2 regions of the Paenibacillus sp. FSL L8-0340 genome follow, and region 2 is predicted to be linked to the other one. Evidence: riboswitches for the same ligand, from Rfam matches in the RefSeq annotation. Region 2 holds a riboswitch; the other holds the start of a gene.

What was found. Region 2 has a riboswitch for S-adenosylmethionine ahead of NST07_RS28755 (methionine ABC transporter ATP-binding protein). Riboswitches for the same ligand answer to the same signal wherever they lie in the genome.
Region 1: linked by a shared signal. The riboswitch ahead of metA (homoserine O-succinyltransferase) and the one ahead of NST07_RS28755 (methionine ABC transporter ATP-binding protein) in region 2 are both predicted to bind S-adenosylmethionine.

The regions. Positions count from the first base shown of each region.
Region 1 is NZ_CP151967.1:2,031,124-2,036,567, forward strand. It holds gene NST07_RS09125 (HRDC domain-containing protein) at 1-612, shown strand, start outside; gene NST07_RS09130 (immunity 53 family protein) at 829-1,125, shown strand; gene corA (magnesium/cobalt transporter CorA) at 1,222-2,157, opposite strand; SAM riboswitch class I at 2,583-2,716, shown strand; gene metA (homoserine O-succinyltransferase) at 2,835-3,752, shown strand; gene NST07_RS09145 (PLP-dependent transferase) at 3,818-4,996, shown strand; gene mqnC (cyclic dehypoxanthinyl futalosine synthase) at 5,232-5,444, shown strand, end outside.
Region 2 is NZ_CP151967.1:6,275,243-6,280,686, forward strand. It holds gene NST07_RS28735 (YuzB family protein) at 1-79, opposite strand, end outside; gene NST07_RS28740 (NifU family protein) at 162-410, shown strand; gene NST07_RS28745 (MetQ/NlpA family ABC transporter substrate-binding protein) at 636-1,514, opposite strand; gene NST07_RS28750 (methionine ABC transporter permease) at 1,567-2,235, opposite strand; gene NST07_RS28755 (methionine ABC transporter ATP-binding protein) at 2,235-3,251, opposite strand; SAM riboswitch class I at 3,351-3,493, opposite strand; gene NST07_RS28760 (Cthe_2314 family HEPN domain-containing protein) at 3,583-4,323, opposite strand; gene NST07_RS28765 (UbiD family decarboxylase) at 4,458-5,444, opposite strand, start outside.

The DNA of each region.
Region 1 (5,444 bases), 3.2 Mb from region 2:
AACCGTCTGCTGCGGATGCTTAGCGCATTTCTTCCCCGCACGCGGGAGGAACTGCTGCAAATCCCGGGGGTCGGCGAGGGTAAGGCTTTGCAATACGGGGCCGAATGGCTGAACATTACTTCGGGAGCTTCGCGTGATCACAGTTATCCGCTGAGCTGGGTCAACGAGGCTGTTGAAGAGGAGGCCTTCAGCTCATGGCTTTATAAGCAGAAAGAGCTTAAGTACAAGAAACAGCTGGAACGGCTGCGGCTGCGGCGCATAGTGCTACAGGGAATTGAAAACGGCCTGGGAATGGAACAGCTCAAAACGACGAGCGGCGTTAGCCGCCGTGAAGTGATAGAAGCGGTAGAAGAACTGGAGAAGGACGGATATTCCGTGGAGAAGCTGATTGAGCTGGAACTACAGGGAATCTCACCAAACGAGCAGGACAGTATATGGACCGCCTATGAACTGTTGGGCGATTCATTCCTGAAGCCTGTGCTGTATAAAGCGTACGGAGAGGAATTTTCACCTGCCGAAGGGCTCGATATGTATTATGAACGGCTGCGGCTGATCCGGATCCGTTTCCGGCGCGGTACGGAGAACGGAGTGGAAATGGCTACGGGGTTTTAGAATAAGGCTTTCGATGCCAAGGCGAAATGGAGTTGCCTAAGCGAAAGAATTGTAGCTAAGCGGGATTCCTCCCTTGCAGGAGAGAGTTCCGCTTAGGTTTTTTTCGATTTGTATTACAAAATATGCAAACAGGGTAATGAACATTAACCTTTAGGCAGATGATCAAAGGGAATTTGCGGATTGCCGCTGAACATATTCTGGATTGGAGCTGTATATATGAATGTTTTACAATGGCTTGAAGAGTGGTATTCACGGCAATGTGACGGAGATTGGGAACACAGCCAGGTTGTCAGTATTACGACACTTGATAATCCCGGGTGGTCTGTTGACATTTTTTTGGGAGGAACCGAACTGGAGGATAAAGGTTTTGAACTGCTGAATATTGACAGGTCGGATGTCGACTGGGTATACGGCAAGGTAAGCGATAATATTTTCCAGGGAAGAGGAGGAGTGAACAATTTAGAAGAGATCCTACAAATATTTCAGCAATGGGCAATGCTTAACGAAGATTAGAATAGATGCTATTCAGCTTCTTCTGAACAAAAAGACGAAGGCTTCCATTCCCTTGCGGTAACGGTGCCTTCGCCTAGCGTATTCGTCCGTTGTTGTTCATAGCCAATCCTTTTTGCGGAAAACAAACAGCATCCCGCAGCCGAGCGTCACCATAACGGCAATAACGCCATAGTAGCCGTACTCTGAATGGGTCTCGGGAATATTGTCAAAGTTCATCCCGTAGATCCCGGTAATTACGGTCAGCGGCATGAATATCGTTGTAATGGCTGTAAATACTCTCATAATTTCGTTGGCACGGTTGGCAATACTCGATTGGTACGCCTCGCGTAAGTTGCCCATAAGATCGCGGTAGGTCTCGAAGGTTTCAGAGATTTTGACCGCATTTTCATAAATGTCGCTAAAATACTTCTGCAGCTGGTCATCAATCAGGCGGAGGTCTTTTTTATTTAGGGTGTTGATAACCTCTTTCTGCGGTCCAAGCATCTTCTTCAACCAGAGTATTTCGCTGCGCAGACCGATAATCTCGCTAAGATGCGATTTCTTGGTATGCATAAGGATATCCTCCTCCAGCTTCTCAATCCGCACTTCAATCCGGTCGCCGACGGAAAAATAGTTATCCACGACAGTGTCGATCAGATGGTACAGGAAGCGGTCCGGCTCGCTGACCTCCTGCTCCCACAGGATGGGTTTCAGCACACGCAGTTCATGGATCTTTTGTTTGGTGACGGTAATAATGTAATGTCTGCCGAGAAACACGTTCAGTGCACGAAGGAAAATCTCCTCGTCATCGAAACGGATGCTGTTGACAACTATAAAATAATGGCTTTCATAAATTTCAATCTTCGGGCGCTGCTCCTCTTCGCTGAGGCAATCCTCAACGGCCAGGTCATGCAGATTGTATAAGGGCTGAAGCAGCTCCAAATCCTCAATATCCGCATCAATCCAGTAGAAGCCCTCTGTAGGGGCTGTCAGTGTTTCTTCAATATCCTCAATAGTTGTAAAAACTCCTGCGTTCACCTGCCGAATTTTCATCTGATTCACTCCTTCTGTCCCCAGTCTTCTCCAGGGATATGCTAATTAAAGCACAGAGAAAAAAATCAGCTTGGCCGGTGGTACAATCAACGAATAAGGCCAAATGACGTTTCGAGAGCATGAAGAAGAACTGCTCCCGCCGCCGGCAAGCTGATGTTAATCCTGTGTGGTAGCTCACTTTGCACGCTTAACTGCGCACCCGGGTCGCCTTCCATTCTTCTCTCACCTCTTCTTTTCGTCATTTATAGTATGAAACACTTGTCTAGTATAACGCCGGGGTATGCCTCTTTCAAGCAAAATTCTTTTCACTTTCAGGGGCTCTTTAGCATTGTATGGGCTTGACGAAAAGGAGGTTCATGATTTAAAGTGAATTTTAAGAAAAACAACGTTTGACATTTTAGATTTTTCTAACTGAATACAGCTAAATCTTATCAAGAGCAGGTGGAGGGACTAGCCCGATGAAACCCGGCAACCGGCGTGTGAACGCACGGTGCTAATTCTTGCGGAAGCTTTGCAGGGGATATTTGAATCCCGGCAGAAGTTCTCTGGCAGATGAGAGAGGCGCATATGACTGCAAATCTATGACCTTTCTCGCCCGAGAAAGGTCTTTTTTGGTTGTATTTTAAACACAAGCCGTATTAGCGGCACTCAAATTCAGTTAAGGAGTGGACACAACAATGCCAATTAAAATTCCCGACAGCTTGCCGGCCAAAGAGGTATTATCCGGGGAGAATATCTTTGTAATGGATGAAAGCCAGGCCTTCCACCAGGACATCCGCCCCTTGAGAATCGCTATTCTGAATTTAATGCCGACTAAGGAAACAACCGAAACGCAGCTGCTGCGCCTAATCGGAAACTCGCCGCTTCAGGTTGATGTGATTCTGCTGCATCCCAGCTCCCATACCTCCAAGAACACTTCGGCAGAGCACTTGAAGAGCTTTTATAAAACCTTTGACGAAATCAGCCACCGCCGTCTGGATGGATTAATTGTTACCGGCGCCCCGGTAGAACAGATGGAGTTCGAGGATGTGAACTACTGGGAAGAGCTGAAAGAAATCTTCGAATGGAGCAAACACAACGTTACTTCGACCATGCATATCTGTTGGGCTGCCCAGGCAGGACTGTATCACCACTTTGGAGTGCGCAAGGTTAGCTTGGACGAGAAATGCTTCGGAGTTTTCCCGCACACCCTGAGCCATAATAACGTCAAGCTGCTGCGCGGATTTGACGAAGTGTTCCATGTTCCACATTCCCGCCATACCGACATTTCCCGTGAGGATATCCTCGCTAATCCGGATCTGCAGATTCTGGCCGAATCGGAGGAAGCCGGAATTTATCTGGTAGCGACACATGACGGCAGACAGATTTTCGTTACCGGTCATTCTGAATATGATCCTTTTTCCCTCAAATGGGAGTATGACCGGGATGCAGCCAAGGGGATGGATGTCGCACTGCCGAAGCATTACTATCCAAAGGATGATCCGCAGCGCACACCGCCGGCCGTCTGGCGGGCCCATGCCAACTTATTGTTTGCCAATTGGCTCAATTACTATGTATACCAGGAGACCCCTTACGATATTGGTCCGATTATTTAAAAGAGAAGACGTTAGCTGCTTCACACCATATAGAAATGATTACACCACATTTAGGAGGCTTACAGATGGACGAGAAACTTAGGATTGAAAGCAGACTGGCGCAAATTGGCTCACAGGAAGATCCCGCTACAGGGGCAGTAAATTATCCGATTTATAATGCAACGGCATTCCGCCACCCTAGACTCGGACAAAGCACAGGTTTTGACTACAGCCGCACCAAAAGCCCAACCCGCTCCGTGCTGGAAGAGGCGGCTGCGGAGCTGGAATCAGGAGACGCCGGCTTTGCCTGCAGCTCCGGGATGGCTGCGCTGACCACAGTGTTTGCACTGTTCGGGCATGGTGACCATCTGGTGGTCTCGCTGGATCTGTACGGGGGCACATACCGGCTGCTGGAGCGGATTCTGTCCAAGTACGGGATCACAGCCTCCTATGTGGATACAAACGATCTTGATGCGCTGGAAGCGGCGCGCCTTCCGAATACGAAGGCTGTATTTATTGAAACCCCGACCAATCCGCTGATGATGATTACGGATGTGTCAGCCGTGTGTACGTGGGCCCGCCGGCAAGGACTACTCACAATCGTAGACAATACGCTGCTTACCCCGTTCTTCCAGCGTCCGCTGGAGCTCGGCGCGGATATTATTGTCCATAGTGCCACCAAATATCTGGGCGGCCATAACGATGTCCTTGCGGGTCTTATCGTTACCAAGGGCACCGAGCTGTCGGCAGAAATGGCCATTCTGCATAACTCTCTGGGTGCCGTACTTGCACCAAATGACAGCTACCAGCTGATGAAAGGCATGAAGACGCTGGCCCTGCGTATGGAGCGGCATGAGAGCAATGCGCTGGAATTGGCTCATTATCTGCTGGAGCACCCGGCTATTGCAGAGGTATTCCATCCGGGGTTGCCTGATCACCCGGGCTACGAAATTCAGAACCGCCAGTCCTCGGGCAACACCGGGATCTTCTCCTTTAAGGTAAAAGACGCCAGATATGTGGAGCCGCTGCTCCGCCATATCCGCCTGATCGCCTTCGCCGAAAGCCTGGGCGGTGTCGAGTCGCTGATGACCTATCCGGCGGTGCAGACCCATGCCGACATTCCGGTCGAAATTCGCGATGCCGTAGGCGTGGATGACCGCCTGCTGCGCTTCTCTGTCGGAATAGAGCATGTGAATGATCTGAAGAGCGATCTCAGCCAGGCGCTGGAAGCAGCGCGGATCGAGCTTGAGGAAGCTGCGAATTAAAGAAAAGCAGACGGATGATAAAGGTACCGGCAGCAGCGCCGCTTGATGGCTCTGCTGTTTTTTGCTCTTATTAGGAATGTAAAAACATGCCTGCCTCGGCTGAGGAATCACGTGTACGCAAAAAGTTTCTCAAGCCGCCCGGATTGTGATACGATGAAGAAACGAGCTTATTCAAATGTTATACAAATTTAATTCATCCATCATACTAAATGGGCTTAAGAGGAGGCTGCGAACGATGAGTGCGATAGATCTTATTCTGGATAAGACGCTGAAGGGCGAACGTCTTCAATTGGAGGACACTATCCGGTTGTTCGAGAGCAACGAAATTGAGAAAATGGGCGCTGCCGCAGATATTATTATGAAACGCTGGCACCCGGACCCGCTGGCCACATTCGTGATCGGCCGCAATATTAACTACACCAATGTGTGTGATGTGTACTGCCGCTTC
Region 2 (5,444 bases):
GATTTTGTTCCAGCTTTTGTTTCAGCGGTTCCGTGCCATGGCCAATATTACTGGCACAAAATTCAATAATTGGTCTCATGATGCTCTCCCTATTCTGCACTAACCATTTTATTTTTTAACTTTTTGTACTATAATGAACTTACGAAAGGAGTGATTGAGAAATGAGTGAGAATGTACAAAGCACCACCATGTATGATGAAGTACTGGAAGTGCTCGATAAACTTCGTCCGTTCCTGCAGCGCGATGGCGGTGACGTCGAACTGATCGATGTTGAAGACGGCATTGTTAAGTTGAAGCTTATGGGTGCCTGCGGCAGTTGCCCCAGCTCCACGATCACGTTGAAAGCCGGGATCGAACGCGCCCTCCTTGAAGAAGTAGAAGGCGTAGAAGAAGTTGTTCAAGTATTCTAATCCCGTTTGATACCGATCCCGGATCTTCTGAGAAGAAGACCCGGGATTTTTTTGAAGGTATAAGAACTTATAGGCTTTACACTATAAATTATCGTTTCCACTTGTTATATATATTATAGAGGATTTCACATTTCGCAACAACCGGAGTGCTAAAAACCCCCGCATGCCTTTTTCTGGCATGCGGGGGTTTTCGGTGTAATCTGTTAAGTCGGCTAAGGCACTAGCTTAAAATGCAGGGATAATCGCACCTTCGTATTTCTCTTCGATAAATGCTTTAGCTTCCGCAGAGTTCAAAGCTGCAGCCAGTTTCTGGATAGCATCGGAATCCTTGTTATCAGGACGGGATACCAGCAGGTTGGCGTAAGGGGAATCTGCTCCTTCAATGAACAATGCATCTTTGGTTGGAACAAGGCCCGCTTCAAGTGCAAAGTTGGTGTTGATCAGAGCAATATCCACTTCATCAAGCTGGCGTGGCAGCATTGCTGCATCCAATTCAATGATCTCAAGTTTCTTTTTGTTTTCGGTAATATCCGCTTTGGTGGAAGTAATATTAGTGTCGTCTTTCAAGGTGATCAGACCGTTTTTGGCCAGCAGGATCAGTGCGCGTCCACCGTTGGTGGCATCGTTCGGAATGGCTACTTTCGCGCCGTCAGCCAGTTCATCAATCGATTTGATTTTTTTGGAATAAGCGCCGAAAGGTTCAACGTGAACAGCAGTTACCGATACCAGTTCCGAGCCGTTCTTTTTGTTCTGGTCATCAAGGTAAGGCTTGTGCTGGAAGAAGTTCGCATCCAGTGCCTTTTCGGCAAGCTGTGTGTTCGGCAGGATATAGTCTGTAAATTCTTTGATTTCCAGCTTGATGCCTTGTGCTTCAAGCAGCGGAGCGATAGCCTTGAGAATTTCAGCATGCGGCACAGGAGATGCGCCGACCACGAGGGTTACAGGTTCTGCAGCTGGTTCGGTCGTTGGCTCTGCAGAAGCATCTGTTACTGGTGCATTCGTTGCGGCGGAATTAGCCACGTTATTGGTATTGTTATTGTTGCCGCAAGCAGCCAGCACCAATACCAAGGTCAAACTGAAAAATGTGAGCAGTACTTTCTTCATCTGTAAATCCCCCTTTATTAAGTGTATGAATAAGGCTATATATGGACGTACCTTATTTCCGGGTAAAAAATTTGACCAGCCGGTCTCCGGCCATTTGCAGCAGCTGAACTAGTATAACCATCAGCACTACGGAGATAATCATAACTTCTTTCTCATACCGGTAATAACCGTAGCGGATTGCCAGGTCACCAAGACCGCCGCCGCCGATCATACCCGACATCGCGGTATAGGAAACGAGCGTAACGAGAGTGATGGTCACTCCGGCAAGCAAGCCTGGACGAGCCTCGGGCAAAAGTACACGCATAACGATCTGCCCTGTGGAAGCTCCCATTCCTTGTGCTGCTTCAATCACGCCCCGGTCAACCTCACGCAGTGCTGTCTCTACCAGCCTGGCAAAAAACGGAGCCGCACCGATGACCAGCGCCGGAATTGTACCGAGCACGCCTATCGAAGTCCCCATAATTGACTTGCTGAAAGGAATCAATGCTACCATTAGAATAAGAAATGGAACGGAACGCAGGATGTTTACAAGCAGCGATAATGCCGAGTAAATAACCCTGATAACAATGTTATTTGATCTTCCCCATAAATATAACACAATTCCGAGTGGTAAACCAAGAATAATTGTGAATATTCCGGAAAATGCCAACATTTTTAGTGTAGCCACTGTTGCATCAAGCATTTCTTCCCAATTAATCGTATTAAAATTCAATCCGCCCACTATGAAATCACCTCCACATCAAGCCCCTGCGCCGTTAACTCGGCGATTGTGGCTTCAACCGCTTCAGGAGACCCTTCAAAACGGACAATCAGCTGGCCGTAAGGCACATCTTTAATTGTGGAGATTGTCCCCTGCAAAATCGCAAAGTTGACTCCGGTATCGCGGGCCACATGGGACAAGGTAGACTCGTACGTTTTTTGTCCCAAAAAGGTAATCTTGACGGCCTTGCCGAATTCACCGTTCACCGCATCAATGGCCGCCCGAAGAGGCCCGTCCTGCTGAGTTTCACTACGGATAAATTCCTTGGTTACTTCATGCTTGGGCTTTAGGAATACCTCTGCAACATTCCCCTGCTCGATAATACCGCCGCCATGAATGACTGCGACCCGGTCACAGATGCTCTGTATAACATGCATTTCATGCGTAATCAGCACAATGGTCAGATTAAATCGCTTGTTGATATCGAGCAGCAAACGCAGAATGGAATCTGTTGTCTGCGGATCCAGCGCTGAGGTCGCTTCGTCGCATAGCAGCACATCGGGATCACTAGCCAAGGCACGGGCCACGCCCACCCGCTGCTTCTGTCCACCGGACAGCTGGGCAGGATATTTGTTCAGATGTTGTTCGAGACCAACCAGTGTTATCAGTTCCTTCACTTTATGGTCAATTTCTTTTCCCGGAGTGCCCATCAGCCGCAGCGGAAAAGCGATATTATCGTATACTGTAGCCGAAGTGAGCAGATTGAAATGCTGAAAAATCATTCCGATTTTGCGCCGTTGCTCCTGCAATTGCCTCTGATTCAGCGCCGTCAGATCCACACCGTTCACCCATACCTCACCCTCTGTCGGACGCTCCAGCAGGTTAATGCAGCGGATTAGGGTGCTTTTTCCCGCTCCGGAATGACCGATTACTCCAAAAACCTCACCTTTTTTGATGGACAGGTTCAGATCCCAGAGCGCTGTAGCGGCCTTGCTGCCTTTTCCGTAGACCTTGGTTAAACCTTTTAGCTCTATCAATTGATGTCCCCCTCTCTTTATTTCTTTCTATAACATCAAAAAGACCTCTTACGATCGATTGCAGATCGCAAGAGGCCCTGTGCGTTTATTAACAATGCCTTCTCATCTGCCAAAGACCGCAAACCACGCGGTATTGTAGGAATTAGCACCATGACATTCATCTAAAACGCGGGTTGACGCGTATTACACAAATCGGTTGCCGGGCTTCATCGGGCCTATCCCTCCGCCGCTCTCGATAAGATTATGATATGAAATTAGTTGCCGTTCTCTGTGAGAAACGAATGCATGCCTAAGTATAGTAAGTTTCAGGTTTTTTGTCAAAGGGAAAGTTTTACTTAGAGCCGTCTCTTGCTTTCAAGGCTGCCGCGTTTTTACGCCACTGCTCATTGCTGTAACGGAACGAAGCCCTTAAAGATTTGCACACCATCTCAAGGCACTGCTTTAAATCCTCCAGATGACTGTCCAAATCTTCAAGCTGAATTTTGTCATGCAGCCCTTGATGTCTTTGCCAGAGATCATCCTGCATTTCCGCATTCATATAATGAATTTCGGCGTTGCGGCGTTTACGCAGATTCTGCAGCGGCTCCCGGTAAGAGTTCTTGATATTCTCCAGTTCTTCCGCCAGCGGCGCATGCGCTTTGAGCAATTGAAATTGCCGCAGTACGGTGAAATACGAGAAATGGGCTTTGACCTTGGTCGTGTTGAGATTATACAAACTGTTCAATACAGTTCCAAGCTTGTCCAGCAGTGAGAAGACACGAATAAAGCCGTTTTTATAAAAATAAACGTACCGGGCATAATCGCCCTGCTCGATCACCGTCATATCATCCATATAACCGGCAACAACCAATTTCCTGTAAAAGGCTGCCGCGAACCAGCTTTGCTCCAACTCGTCCAGGGAGGAAATCAGCCCGCGCGTCCATATCTCCAGCTTGCGGTATTCATGGTCGTGGTCCTCATGCGCGTTCATCTCCTTGCGCAGCATCGCTGCAAGCTTCGCCATGTTGTCCATGGCTTCAGCCAGTACACCGCCGTTCTCGCGCGGCGGTTCTCCCAGTAATATCCGCAGCATGTTTTGTCCTCCTTAAAGTTTTGTAAGCATTACATCCTGAATCTACTTCGTACAAAACTCGCTTCGGAAGCATTCGCTTAGTTTTGTAAGCATTACATCCTGAATCTACTTCGTCAAAACTAACGTCGGAAGCATTAACTTAGTTTTGTGAGCATCGGGAAATAGTTCCTCCAGTTTTGGTCGACCACCTTCACAATATCCCCGCATGGTTCCAGCTCATCCGGATAATCGGGCTTCATGCGGGCGTCGATAACAATCGGCAGCTTATAGCCAATGTGATGGCGGTTAACCTCGGATTCTGCGTAAATATCGCTCGCCGGATTAAACCGGGTGAACACAGTCCACAGAAAGGAGGTTTGCGTCTGAGCAGTTTCAGCGGCGTGATCCACCAGGATGACGAGCGGCCATTCCGTTTCGTTCTGGCGCAGTTCGGCGATCAGTCTCAGCGGAAGCTCAGGGTCGTCTATATAGGATGCACCCGATACCGTTAAACATCCTCCGCAATAAGGAACAACGCCGGTAATTCCGGGAAGCACTCCCTCATTATAGATACGGGGAAGGACCCGAACCGGGGAGCCGGTTCCCATCATTATGCCTTTACTGCCGCGATTCAGCTGCTGTCCAGTATAATCAGAGGTATCTTGAGCCGTATTATTCAGCACAACCAGATCAGTTTTCGGATCGAAACGCTCCAGTACCGTCTCCAGCAGCTTGGGGAAATCGCAAAGATCCACCGGCTCATTCGTCAGCAGCAGAAATTTGGTCAAAGACAGCTGGCCTTCTCCCAGAATGCGAAAAGCCGAGGCCAGCGCTTCGCGCGAATAGCTTTCACGCACAACGGCGGCTGCCAGCGAATGCGAGCCGGCTTCGGTATAAGACCACAGCGCCTTGACTGACGGCATCAGCAGCGGATAGGCCGGGGACAGGAGGCGCTGAAGAAAATCCTTCAAATAATAGTCCTCCTGGCGGGGTTTGCCGGCAATCGTTGCCGGATAAATCGCATCCTTGCGATGCCACATCCGCTGAACATGCAGGACAGGGAAATCATGCTGCCGGGAATAATATCCGTAGGGATCTCCGAAAGGTCCCTCCGGGCGACGCTCCAGCGGCGTTACAAGACC